DNA from 2 places in the Halomonas sp. DP5Y7-2 genome. Region 1 is predicted to be linked to the other one. Evidence: predicted binding sites of a transcription regulator. Region 1 holds the regulator's gene; the other holds the start of a gene.
What was found. Region 1 encodes sigma-54, which starts transcription at its own class of promoters, with help from an activator protein. Its sites were predicted from a motif close to TGGCACNNNNNTTGCTNT; they were not measured.
Positions count from the first base shown of each region.

Region 2: glnA (glutamate--ammonia ligase) is a predicted target of sigma-54. The motif match lies at 3,674-3,691, and genes of this name have one in related genera.

Region 1 is NZ_JAHVHY010000006.1:118,139-124,251, reverse strand. It holds gene KUW18_RS12735 (calcium/sodium antiporter) at 1-9, shown strand, start outside; gene KUW18_RS12730 (KpsF/GutQ family sugar-phosphate isomerase) at 43-1,050, shown strand; gene KUW18_RS12725 (KdsC family phosphatase) at 1,135-1,701, shown strand; gene lptC (LPS export ABC transporter periplasmic protein LptC) at 1,698-2,273, shown strand; gene lptA (lipopolysaccharide transport periplasmic protein LptA) at 2,318-2,848, shown strand; gene lptB (LPS export ABC transporter ATP-binding protein) at 2,848-3,573, shown strand; gene KUW18_RS12705 (RNA polymerase factor sigma-54) at 3,766-5,178, shown strand; gene hpf (ribosome hibernation-promoting factor, HPF/YfiA family) at 5,359-5,667, shown strand; gene ptsN (PTS IIA-like nitrogen regulatory protein PtsN) at 5,674-6,113, shown strand, end outside.
Region 2 is NZ_JAHVHY010000003.1:42,383-48,495, forward strand. It holds gene glnL (nitrogen regulation protein NR(II)) at 1-849, opposite strand, end outside; gene KUW18_RS03825 (hypothetical protein) at 1,247-1,933, opposite strand; gene glnA (glutamate--ammonia ligase) at 2,085-3,491, opposite strand; gene KUW18_RS03835 (glycosyltransferase family 2 protein) at 4,005-4,523, shown strand; gene typA (translational GTPase TypA) at 5,089-6,113, shown strand, end outside.

The DNA.
Region 1 (6,113 bases):
ACAGCCTGACCCTTGTGACAACGGTGGTAAACGGCAACAATCATGGCCATGACCAAATTTCCCGACGGGGCGTCGCCCTCGAGACCCATCAATGTTCGCGCTATCGCCCGACGCACGCTGGAGCTGGAGCGCGACGCGGTCGATGCGTTGATTCAGCGCCTCGATGAGGCCTTTGAGCGCGCCTGCACGCTGATCCTGGCCTGCCAAGGACGGGTGGTGGTGACAGGCATGGGCAAATCCGGCCACATCGGCGGCAAGATTGCCGCCACTCTGGCCAGCACCGGCACCCCGGCGTTCTTTGTTCATCCCGGTGAGGCCAGCCATGGCGACCTTGGCATGATCACCCCAGGTGACGTGGTCCTGGCGCTGTCCAATTCCGGCGAGACTGCCGAAGTTACCGCCTTGCTGCCTCTATTGAAGCGTATGGGCATTCCGCTGATCAGCATGACCGGCAGGCCCGGATCGACCCTGGCGCGCCACGCCGAGGCTCACCTGGATGCCGGCGTCGAACGCGAGGCCTGCCCGCTCGACCTCGCCCCCACGTCCTCTACCACGGCAGCGCTTGCCCTCGGTGACGCCCTGGCCGTCGCACTGCTTGAATCCCGCGGTTTTACCGCGGAAGACTTCGCGCTGTCCCACCCCGGCGGCAGCCTGGGCAAACGCCTGCTGCTGACGGTGGCAGACCTGATGCATACCGGCGACAGACTTCCCGTCGTGGCGACTGGCTCACCGCTCAGGGATGCTCTGCTCGAGATCACCCGCCAGGGCCTCGGTTTCACCTGCGTAGTGGCCGATGACGGTACCCTGGCGGGCGTCTATACCGATGGCGACCTGCGCCGAACCCTTGACCGCCACCAGGATTTCAGCACCCTGAGCGTGGACGATGTCATGACCAGTCCCGGACGGCGCATCCGTCCCGACACCCTGGCGGCGGAAGCCGTCAAGCTGATGGAAGACAGTCGCATCACCGCTCTGGCGGTGGTGGATGACCAGCAGCGCCCGGTTGGCGCGCTACACATGCATGACCTGCTGGCAGCAGGTGTCATTTGACGCCTGGCCTGGCGGCACTCCGGGCGCTACCGCCGGGCAGCTGCCGTCACACCTTCTGCCCACTCAACATCAAGGATCGCCATGATGGCCCACGACCCACTTGCCTCACTCTCCCCTGACCTGGTGCAACGACTTGGCCGCGTGAAGCTGCTGGCGCTGGATGTGGACGGCGTGCTGACCGATGGGCAGCTTATCTTTCATGCCGACGGTACGGAACTGAAGGCCTTCAATACCCTCGATGGCCACGGTATCAAGCTGGCCAGGCGCGCGGGAATCGACGTCGCCCTGATCACCGGGCGTAGCTCACCCATGGTCTCCCAGCGCGCCAAGGCGCTGGGCATCCAGCACGTCCAGCAAGGTGTCGAACGCAAGCTGCCGGCGCTGGCATCGCTGTGCGCCGAGCTGTCGCTGTCACTGGAAGAGGTGGCCTACTGCGGAGACGACCTGCCCGACCTGCCGTGCATTGACCGCTGTGGCGTGGGCATCAGCGTGCCAGGCGCCCCGTTCTACATTCGCGAACGCGCCCGCTGGGTCACCGAGCGCTGCGGCGGTCATGGCGCAGTACGCGAAATCACGGATACCTTGCTGGCGGCCCAGGGCCGCCTCGACGGCGTGGTGGACAGCTATCTGAAGGACGGACCCCTGATATGACATGGCGTGCACTGCGGCCCGGTTTCCGTTTCTGGCTGGTCATCCTGCTGCTGGTGCTGGGCGGTGGTCTGGCCCTGCTCGACCCGCGGGACGGCACTGTGCCCGACCTGATCACCGACGATCAGGCCGGCGAGCCGGACTACTACCTGATCGATGCCACCCTGACGCGCTTCGACACCGAGGGTGCGCCCCATCAACGCATCACGACCCCACGTCTGGTGCACACCCCGCTGGATGACATCACCCGCGTCGACCAACCTGACATGGAGCTTGTCGATGACAGTGGCCGCCTGTGGATCGCCACTGCCACCGACGGCGAACTTGGCCCGGACGGCAACCCTCTGACACTGACCGGAGATGCCCACCTTGAGGCCCCTGCCGAGCGCTGGCAGCTGGATACCGAGGTACTGGTCTATGACAGCGATTCAGGCCACGCCTGGAGTGAGACGCCTGCGGTATTGCGCCAGCCCCCCCAGGAAATGCGAGGCGAGCGCTTCGATGCCTGGATCCATGACAATACCGCCCGTCTGACCGACAATGTCACCGGCTATCATCCGCCAGAGCCTCAATAAGCCAGAGCCACACTCAGCCCGAGCCCTAACAAGGAGTCACTTCCATGATGCGTCCCCGTCCCGCGCTACTGCTCGCCCTGGCCCTGGGCCTGACGAGCGTCGCCACCAGCACCGTCACCCTGGCGCTGGAAAGCGACCGCAGCGCCCCCATTCAGGTAGAGGCCGACCAACTGGACCTGGATGACCGCGCAGGCACAGCGGTATATACCGGCGATGTGCGTATTCAGCAGGGCAGCATGCTGCTGACCGGTGAGCGTGTGGAAATTCAGCGCAACGACCAGGGTCAGCTATCCCGCGCCACGGCGACTGGCTCCCGTGCCTATCTGGAGCAGCAGCCTTCGCCGGAAGAGCCGGTGGTCAAGGGCTGGGGCAAGAAGGTGGTCTACCATGTTGCCGAGCGCCGCATGGAACTCATCGACCAGGCGGAATTGCACAAGGCCAATGACACCTTCGACGGCGCCTACCTGGAGTACTTTCTGGATCGCCGCGTCGTCCAGGCTCGCTCCAGCGCACAGGGTGTCGACGGCCAGCAGCGCATTCGCATGACCCTCGAGCCGGAAAGCCAAGGAAACTGATGAAGACTCTCCACGCTCGCCATCTGGCCAAGAGCTACAAGAAGCGCCGCGTCGTCCAGGACATCAGCCTGTCCATCGAACAGGGCAGCATCGTGGGCCTATTGGGCCCCAACGGCGCAGGCAAGACCACCTCCTTCTACATGATCGTCGGACTGGTCAGGGCGGATGCTGGCACCATCAGCATCGACGATGACGACCTGAGCCGCGCGGCCATGCACCAGCGGGCACTGGCGGGTATTGGCTACCTGCCACAGGAAGCCTCCATCTTCCGCAAGCTGTCCGTAGCCGACAACATCATGGCGATCCTCGAGACCCGCAAGGACCTCGACCGGGAAGGTCGCCAGGCGCGCCTTGAGCAACTGCTCGAAGACTTCCATGTCAGCCACATTCGCGACAACCCGGGCATGAGCCTGTCCGGCGGGGAAAGACGTCGGGTCGAGATCGCCCGAGCCCTGGCCACAGAACCCGCCTTCATTCTGCTCGACGAACCCTTTGCCGGGGTGGATCCGATCTCCGTTGGCGAGATCAAGTCGATCATTCGCCAGCTCAAGGCTCGTGACATCGGCGTCTTGATCACCGACCACAACGTGCGCGAGACGCTGGACATCTGTGACCGCGCCTACATTGTCGGCGACGGCCAGATCATCGCCGAAGGCAGTGCCGAGTCGATCCTTGCCAACCAGCGCGTCAAGGAAGTCTATCTCGGCGAAAACTTTCGCCTTTAACCACCATGGGCGCTGCCGGGCCGCTATGTTGGCAGGGTCTTCATGGCGCCCGCTCGACCTTGCACTGACACGCATGCGGGGCACTGCAAGCCCTGCGCGCCACCCCCTGCCCACAAGTTGGCAAGAAGCTTGCATGGTACCTGACCCGCCGTTAGGGTAAGGCTTTTCAGCTCCACGAACGGAAGTCACATCATGGCCCTCAAGGCGTCACTGCAGCTGAAGATCGGCACCCAGCTGACCATGACCCCTCAGCTGCAACAGGCAATTGGCCTGCTCCAGCTTTCCACGCTGGACCTGCGCCAGGAAGTCCAGCAGGCGCTCGAGGCCAACCCGATGCTCGAGCTGGAGGATGAATTCGGCGAGCTGCAGGTCAAGGACAGCAAGGACGACGACTGGGCCGACGAGATCCCCTCCGAGCTAACGGTCGACAGCGACTGGTCCGATACCTATCAAGACCTTGGCACCGCCCCGGCCGGCAGCGCCGAGGCGCCTGACTTCGAGCGCCAGGCCAGCGGGCAATCCCTGCATGGCCACCTTAGCTGGCAGCTGGCCCTGCTGGACCTCAATGATAATGACAGGCGCATCGCAGAGTGCCTGATTGACGCGGTCAACGGCGATGGCTACCTGGTAGGACACCTTGACGATATCGCCCAGGGCCTGGCCGATGACGACGCTGCTGCCCCGCCCCTGCAGGACGTGGCGTCGGTGCTGGCCAGGCTGCAGCAATTCGAACCTACCGGTGTATTTGCCCGAGATTTGCGCGAATGCCTGCAGCTGCAACTGGACAGCCTGCCCCGTGACACCCCCCTTCTGCCCCAGGCGGGAAGACTGGTACGCCAGTTTCTCGAGGCGCTGGCCAGCGGTGATCGCCGTCTGCTGAAGCGCCGCCTGAGCCTGACCGAAGAGCAGCTGGACGATGTCATCGAACTGATCCGTGGCCTCGACCCTAGGCCTGGCAGCCAGTACGGCGACAGCGACAACGACTATGTCATTCCCGATCTGGTGGTCCGCCACACCGAAGAAGGCTGGCGCGTCGAGCTGAACCCTGAGGCGATGCCACGCCTGCGCATTCAACCCGACTATGCGGCGTTGATCCGACGGGCCGACAAGAGCCAGGACAACCAGTTTCTGAAGGACCACTTGCAGGAGGCGCGCTGGCTGATCAAGAGCCTGGCAAGCCGCAACGACACCCTGTTGAGGGTCGGACGCGAAATCATGGAGCGGCAGCTCGACTTCCTCGAGCAGGGTGAAGCCGCCATGAAACCACTGGTGTTGGCAGACATTGCGGCCAAGGTGGAGATGCACGAATCGACCATCTCACGGGTGACGACCCAGAAATTCGTGCATACGCCACGGGGAGTGTTCGAGCTCAAGTATTTCTTTTCCAGCCAGGTGGGCCAGGATGGGGATGCCCATTCCAGCACTGCCATACGCGCCATGATCAAGTCGCTGATCCAGCAGGAGCCGCCTCGCAAACCGCTGTCTGACAGCAAATTGGTGGAGCTGCTCGCCGAAGACGGTGTCAACGTCGCCCGACGCACCGTCGCCAAGTATCGAGAAGCGATGAATATTCCCTCTTCGAGCGAGCGCAAGCGCCTGCGCTGAGCCCGGTCAGAAGGCTCGAGACAGGCGGCGAGCAGAGTGCGTAGCGCAGTTGCATGAAAAGCGCAAGCGCTTGAAATATCGCACGACATCTGCGTCTTAATGCGTAGAAGCAGGGGGGTTTGCAGGATCGGAAAAAGGGTTACAATCGAGCTACCACCCGCAAGAGCAAGGAGCCTTGTCATGCAAGTCAACATTACCGGCCACCACGTCGAATTGACCGATCCCCTGCGTGACTACGTACAAGAGAAGCTCGCCCGTGTGGAGCGCCATTACGACAACATCACCAATGTGCAGGTCACCCTCTCGGTGGAGAAGGAGCGCCAACAGGCTGCCTGTACGCTTCACGCTGCCGGTGCAGACCTGCATGCAGAAGCCCAGGACGGCGACATGTACGCCGCCATCGACGCCCTTGCCGACAAGCTGGACCGCCAGCTCGTCAAGCACAAGGAAAAATCCCAAGCCCGCGCCCAAGGCGCCGGAATTCGCTGACCTCTCATGACATTGGATGCCATTCTCCCCCCCGAGCGCACGCTATTTGACGTCCCGGGGGGCAGCAAGAAGAGGGTGCTGGAATTTTTCAGCACCTTCATTGCGCAGAACACACCAAGCCTGGATAGCCAGGAAGTCTTCAGTCGCCTGATCGGCCGCGAACGTCTGGGTAGCACCGGCATCGGCAATGGCGTGGCCATTCCGCATGCTCGCAACCCTCACTGCAAGGCCCCTATCTCTGGCTTTCTCAAGCTGGCAGAGCCGATTGATTTCGACGCCATCGACGGCGAACCGGTGGACCTGGTATTTGTCTTGCTGGTGCCTGAAGAAGCGGATGATGCTCACCTAGCCCTGCTGGGCCAGGTGGCCGGGGTCATGAATGACGCCGATACCCGACATCGTCTGCGCCACGCGACGTCCCAGCGCGAGCTGCACGAGCGCTTGCA
Region 2 (6,113 bases), on a different contig from region 1:
GATCACACTGACATCGCAGACCAGTCGATGACGCTGGGCCCCCAGAGTGAACTGGCGTCTGGCCCGGGTCCGCAGGCTGATCAAGGGGTCTGGGGTGTCCGACTCGACCAGAGCCTGCACTGCATTGCGCGCAACGTTGAGCACGGCCTGGATAAGCTGTGCTTCGTCACCGATCAGCTCGGGCAGGCTGGGATCGTAGTCTCGCTCGATGCGGACCTGGGGCTGCTCTACCAGCAGCAGTGCCCGGACACGCTCCAGCACCCGGTGGATGTTCAGAGGCTCCCGGCGGCTCACGCGGTTCGGCCCGAGCATGGAATCGACCAGGTCCCTGAGTCGATCCACTTCCTCAATGATGATGCGGGTGTATTCCTTGAGCGCGGGTGTCTGCTCGAGGTCACGCTCCAGCAACTGTGCGGCGCCACGTATGCCGCCCAGCGGGTTCTTGACCTCGTGAGCCAACCCTCGCGCCAGCACCTTCATGGTCTCCTGGCGCGACTGCAGGGCCTCTTCTCGCGAGATCCGCAACAGCCGGTCCCGCGGCTCCAGCTCGAGCAGCAGGCTATCCCGGGCCAACGGCGTCACCGTGTAGTCCACCGTCAAGGGTTCGCCACCGCCGAGGGTCAGCCGCGCCTCACGCTGGGTATAGGGGTGCAAACCGTCTCTGGCACGCGCCAGCACGTCGGCGATATCGTCTTCTCCGCCGACCCAATCTCCCAGCGGTACGCCGATCACTCGGGCAGCGCTGACAGCCAGCAGGGCTTCCGCTGCGGGATTCATCCACGTTGGACGCAAGTCCTCATCAAGCAGTACAACCGCCGTGGTGAGGTGTTCGATGATGCCTGACGCCATGAGCGTATCCTGAGCAGATGAAGTCGTTCAGCCGAGCGTGAGGTGCACCCCCCTGCGAGGCGCTGAAGGCGCCATCCCGAAGCAGGCGTCGTCAGCGAGTGCACTTCCTTAATGCAAGCAAGAAGCGGGCCAGACTCGCTTTCACCCAGACGATGACCACCGTGGTGCGCCGTGTACCCGCTGTCGTCCCACGGGGGAGCCTGGACACTCCTCCCCATGGACATGCTACTGCACCAAGCTGGTGCACTGCACTGGTTTAGGGCTTATGCCGAATGGGATTGGGGCCACGCCAGCGCGCCACCCGGGACCGACGTGACTCTGGCCAGATGTCTGAGCTGCCAGGGGGACAGGGGGACCGGGGGGAACGGGAACAAGGGAGACAGCGAGCATTCGCTATCTACGATGACGGCCCATGGCGGGAAGTCGCGGGCACCGCAACGCGGGCTCGCTGCACGTGCAGCACGACAGCGTCGCTGCGCTGGCGAACCTTGCGATCAGGGTCGATCACGACCAGGACGATGCGGTGCTCTCCCCGCTCGAGCTGAGTCAGGGTCAGTGGAGAATCCCCCGTCGTCACCAGCACGCCATCGACCTCAAGCCCCAGCACATAACCGGCGTCAAGAGGCGGGCTGACGGCCGCCGCGACCTCGAGGCTGCCGCCAGCGCCGCTGGGCAGCACGCTGCCAGATGCCGGACGGGCAATGGCCAGCACCTCCCGTGCCAGGTAGCCCGGCGCAGCAGCGCTGATATCCCCCGGCAGCTGGGACAGTGCCGGGGGCAGAGGAGCACTCGGCACATGGGAGAGCGCCCCTGGCACGAAGCGCTCTCCACCTTCCAGCGGCCGATCGCTATAGGTGACGCCGCCATGACGTTCGACGCGACGATAGAGGGCATCGGCGGCACTCCCCTGGGAGCCATACAGCAGCAGTATCGTCAGCAGCAGGCCTCTCGATACTCGCCAAAGCCATATCCGCTCCCGCCATATCCACCCCAGCCACATCAGCTCCAACCGGCATCGCCGAGCCGGCAGGCGGCCCGACGGCTGTGGCGACATGGCCTGCCGGCAGCGCGGTGGTAGCTTCACGGTGGCTCCTTGATGGGGGTGTCCTGGCAAGCATGCGATGCCTGTCCTGCCAGGCCAAGGGCATCGCTTGCTCGAGGGCAAGGCCAGGCCAAAAAAAATCGGCCCCGCTCAAGGCGGGGCCGATATACGACGCGGTGTCGTCGTCGCTGGATCAGCAGCTGTAGTACATGTCGAACTCGATCGGGTGCGTGGTCATGCGCAGGCGCTCCACGTCTTCGTTCTTGAGCTCGATGTAGGCATCGATCATGTCGTCGGTGAAGACACCACCTTCGGTCAGGAAGCTGCGGTCTTCGTCGAGAGCCGCCAGCGCCTGGTCGAGGCTTTCCGCCACGGTCGGAATGGACTTGCCTTCTTCCGGCGGCAGGTCGTAGAGGTTCTTGTCCATGGCATCGCCAGGATGGATCTTGTTCTTGATGCCATCGATACCCGCCATCAGCATGGCCGCGAAGCACAGGTAGGGGTTGGCGGTCGGGTCAGGGAAACGCGCCTCAACACGCTTGCCCTTGGGGCTGGCGGTGTACGGAATACGGATCGACGCAGAGCGGTTACGGGCACTGTAGGCCAGCATGACCGGTGCTTCGAAGCCCGGCACCAGACGCTTGTACGAGTTGGTAGAAGCGTTGGTGAAGGCGTTCAGCGCACGTGCGTGCTTGATGATGCCGCCGATGTAGAACAGCGCCATTTCAGACAGGCCAGCGTACTGGTCGCCAGCAAACTGGTTCTGACCGTCCTTCCAGAAGGACTGGTGCACGTGCATGCCGCTGCCGTTATCGCCGACCAGGGGCTTCGGCATGAAGGTGGCGGTCTTGCCGTAGGCGTGGGCCACATTGTGGATCACGTACTTCATTTCCTGAACTTCGTCGGCCTTCTTGACCAGGGTGTTGAAGGCTACGCCAATTTCGTTCTGGCCGGCGTTGGACACCTCATGGTGGTGCACCTCGACCTTCTGGCCGATGGCTTCCAGGGTGTTACACATGGCGCCGCGCATGTCATGGAAGCTGTCCACCGGGGGAACCGGGAAGTAGCCGCCCTTGACCCGAGGACGGTGGCCCAGGTTGCCGCCTTCGACGGCGCGGTCCGTTGACCAGGCACCCTCTTCGGAGGAAATCTTGTACATCGCACCTTCGATGTCGGCCTTCCAATGCACTTCATCAAAGATGAAGAACTCGGGCTCGGGGCCGAAGAATGCAGTATCACCCAGGCCGGAAGACTGCAGGTAGGCCTCAGCGCGCTTGGCGATGGAACGCGGGTCGCGCTCGTAGCCCTGCATGGTAGCCGGCTCGATGATGTCGCAACGCAGAATCAGGGTCGCGTCTTCGGTGAAGGGGTCGAGGAAGCCGGTGCCGTCTTCCGGACGCAGAATCATGTCGGACTCGTTGATGCCCTTCCAGCCGTTGATGGAGGAGCCATCGAACATCTGGCCGTTCTCGAAGAATTCCTCGTCGACCTCGGAGGCCGGAATAGTGACGTGCTGTTCCTTGCCGCGGGTGTCGGTGAAACGCAGGTCAACCCACTTGACGTCATGTTCGTTGATCAGGGCGAGAGTCTTGTCTGACATGTGGTCCTCCAGAGTGAAACTTGTTCGTGACTCGAGCATTGGGGCGACGGCACCAATCCCATGTCACCGACTTCGAATTGGGGGATGATCCAGGGAGCAAAAGGGGTACCGGGATCCTTTGTAGCACGCTCCCGGGACAGTTCCCATGGTGACGTGCTCGACACGATGACACTGTCAGAAACAATGCAGGTTGCGTGCCATCATTGCACCAGCATTGATCAAAAAAATCTCAACCCAATGTTTTTCATCGATTTTAAGTTCTCGCCACTGCTGCTCCAGCATAGCGCATTGGCTCACGGCCATCGCGTCAAAGACCCACTTGTGCACCAAAATGAAGCGCCAGAAACTTTTATGCACCAAGATAACCCTCAACCATCTCGACGCTGAAGTCTGCCGAGGCGATCGCTAGGGGTAAGGGGTCGCTGGAACCTTCTGCAACGCGCGGATACACTTCCTTACGTTTGTCGCCGGCCCTCCCGTCAGGGTCGGCGTCACCCGCCTCGGAGTGTCGTCGTGAATATCAGCCTGATCATCGATGCCCGCCTGACCGGCAAGGATTTGTCCTGTCGGCTGACGCAGGCACGCCAGCAGATTGCCCTGTTCCAGGGGCGCAGCGAGATCATAGTCATCGACGATGGTGGCATCACCTCTGAACAGCTCGGCGAGCACGCGAAAGACTATCGGCTGGTGCGCGTCCGTCCGGCGCCGATGGGGAGACGCTTCAACCTGGCAGCCTCTCACTGCAATGGGCGAATGCTCGGCTTCTGCCTGGGCCCACTGGACTCAGCCTGGGTAGAACGCATGATGGCCGCGGCTGCCGACGAATCACGCCCCATGGTCAGGCCATCTCGGCCTTGTCCGCTGGCCCTGTTCCAACTTCTGCGACAGACGCCCACACGGGCACTTGGCGTAGAGCGCAACTGGTTCGAGCGCCTGGGAGGCTTTGATCCATCGCTGGACCTGAGCGCCGTAGAAGACCTGGCCACGCGGCTCAAGGCCTGTCGGGCCAATGCGCTGGTGCAGCGCGCCTGAGGGGTAGCCTACTCAGCAGCCGCCGAGCAACGGCTATTATGTCGTAGTTGGCCCATGCCATCCTGAGCATGCCTGTACTGCGGCCCTCATGCCGTGCCCCTGATGCAGCGGCCCTGATGCAGCGGCCCTGATGCAGCGGCTCCCATGCAGCAGCCCCGTACACTCCTGCCAAACGCCAGCCAGGGGCAGGCCCCTCAGCGACCCGCTGGATGACGCTGGTACTCATGTTGATAGAACACCGTCGTGGAGAGCCCTCTCATCAAGGCGTCACAAAGACGTAGTCATATAGACGTTGTCGTGTAGACGTTGTTATGCCGTGGCGTCGAAAAACGCCGTCTCAAACAGGCGGACACACAAGAGATGGCACCTCAAGCCACTCCTTTCTTGTCGCCTTCTCGCGCAAAAACGCCTGAAAATGGGGCCTAACGCGTCAAGTCAGCGTCACGCAGGTGCTTGAAAGTTCAGTATCTTGAGAATTCACGGATAGATTGACCGCAACAATGCTGGTCGTTGTCATCACCCAGGCCCTATAATGCGGCCCCACTTTTTCCAGCAGGATCCCGTCGTGATCGAGAATCTTCGCAACATCGCCATCATCGCTCACGTCGACCACGGCAAAACCACCCTGGTCGACAAGCTGCTCAGCCAGTCCGGCACTCTGGACCGCAAGGCCGAGGGGCAGGAGCGCATCATGGACTCCAATGACCAGGAAAAGGAACGTGGCATCACGATCCTGGCCAAGAACACGGCGATCCGCTGGAGCTCTCCCGAGGGACAGGACTACCACATCAACATCGTGGACACCCCTGGACACGCTGACTTCGGCGGCGAAGTCGAGCGCGTCATGTCCATGGTGGACTCGGTCCTGCTGCTGGTCGATGCCGTTGACGGCCCGATGCCGCAGACTCGCTTCGTCACCCAGAAAGCCTTCGACCAGGGCCTGAAGCCGATCGTTGTCGTCAACAAGATCGACCGCCCCGGCGCACGTCCTGACTGGGTCATCGATCAGATCTTCGATCTGTTCGACAACCTGGGTGCCAGCGACGAGCAGCTCGACTTCCCGATCATCTACTGCTCGGCGCTCAACGGCATTGCCGGTCCGGAACCGGACCAGCTGGCCGAGGACATGACGCCGATGTTCCAGTCCATCGTCAACATCGTCGAGCCGCCCAAGGTTGAACTCGATGGCCCGCTGCAGATGCAGATTTCGGCCCTCGACTACTCCAGCTACGTCGGCGTCATCGGCCTTGGTCGCATCACTCGCGGCGCCATGTCACCGAACCAGCAGGTCGTGGTGATCAACAAGGAAGGCCAGACCCGCAAGGGCAAGATTGGCCAGGTCATGACTCACCTGGGCCTTGAGCGTGTCCAGACCGAGCAGGCCACCGCCGGCGACATCGTCTGCATCACCGGTATCGACGAACTGGCCATCTCCGACACCATCTGTGACGCGGCTGCGGTCGAGGCACTGCCGGCCCTGACGGTCGACGAGCCGACGGTCTCCATGACCTTCCAGGTCAACGACTCACCGTTTGCCGGCAAGGACGGCAAGTTCGTCACCAGCCGCAACATCAAGGATCGCCTGGACCA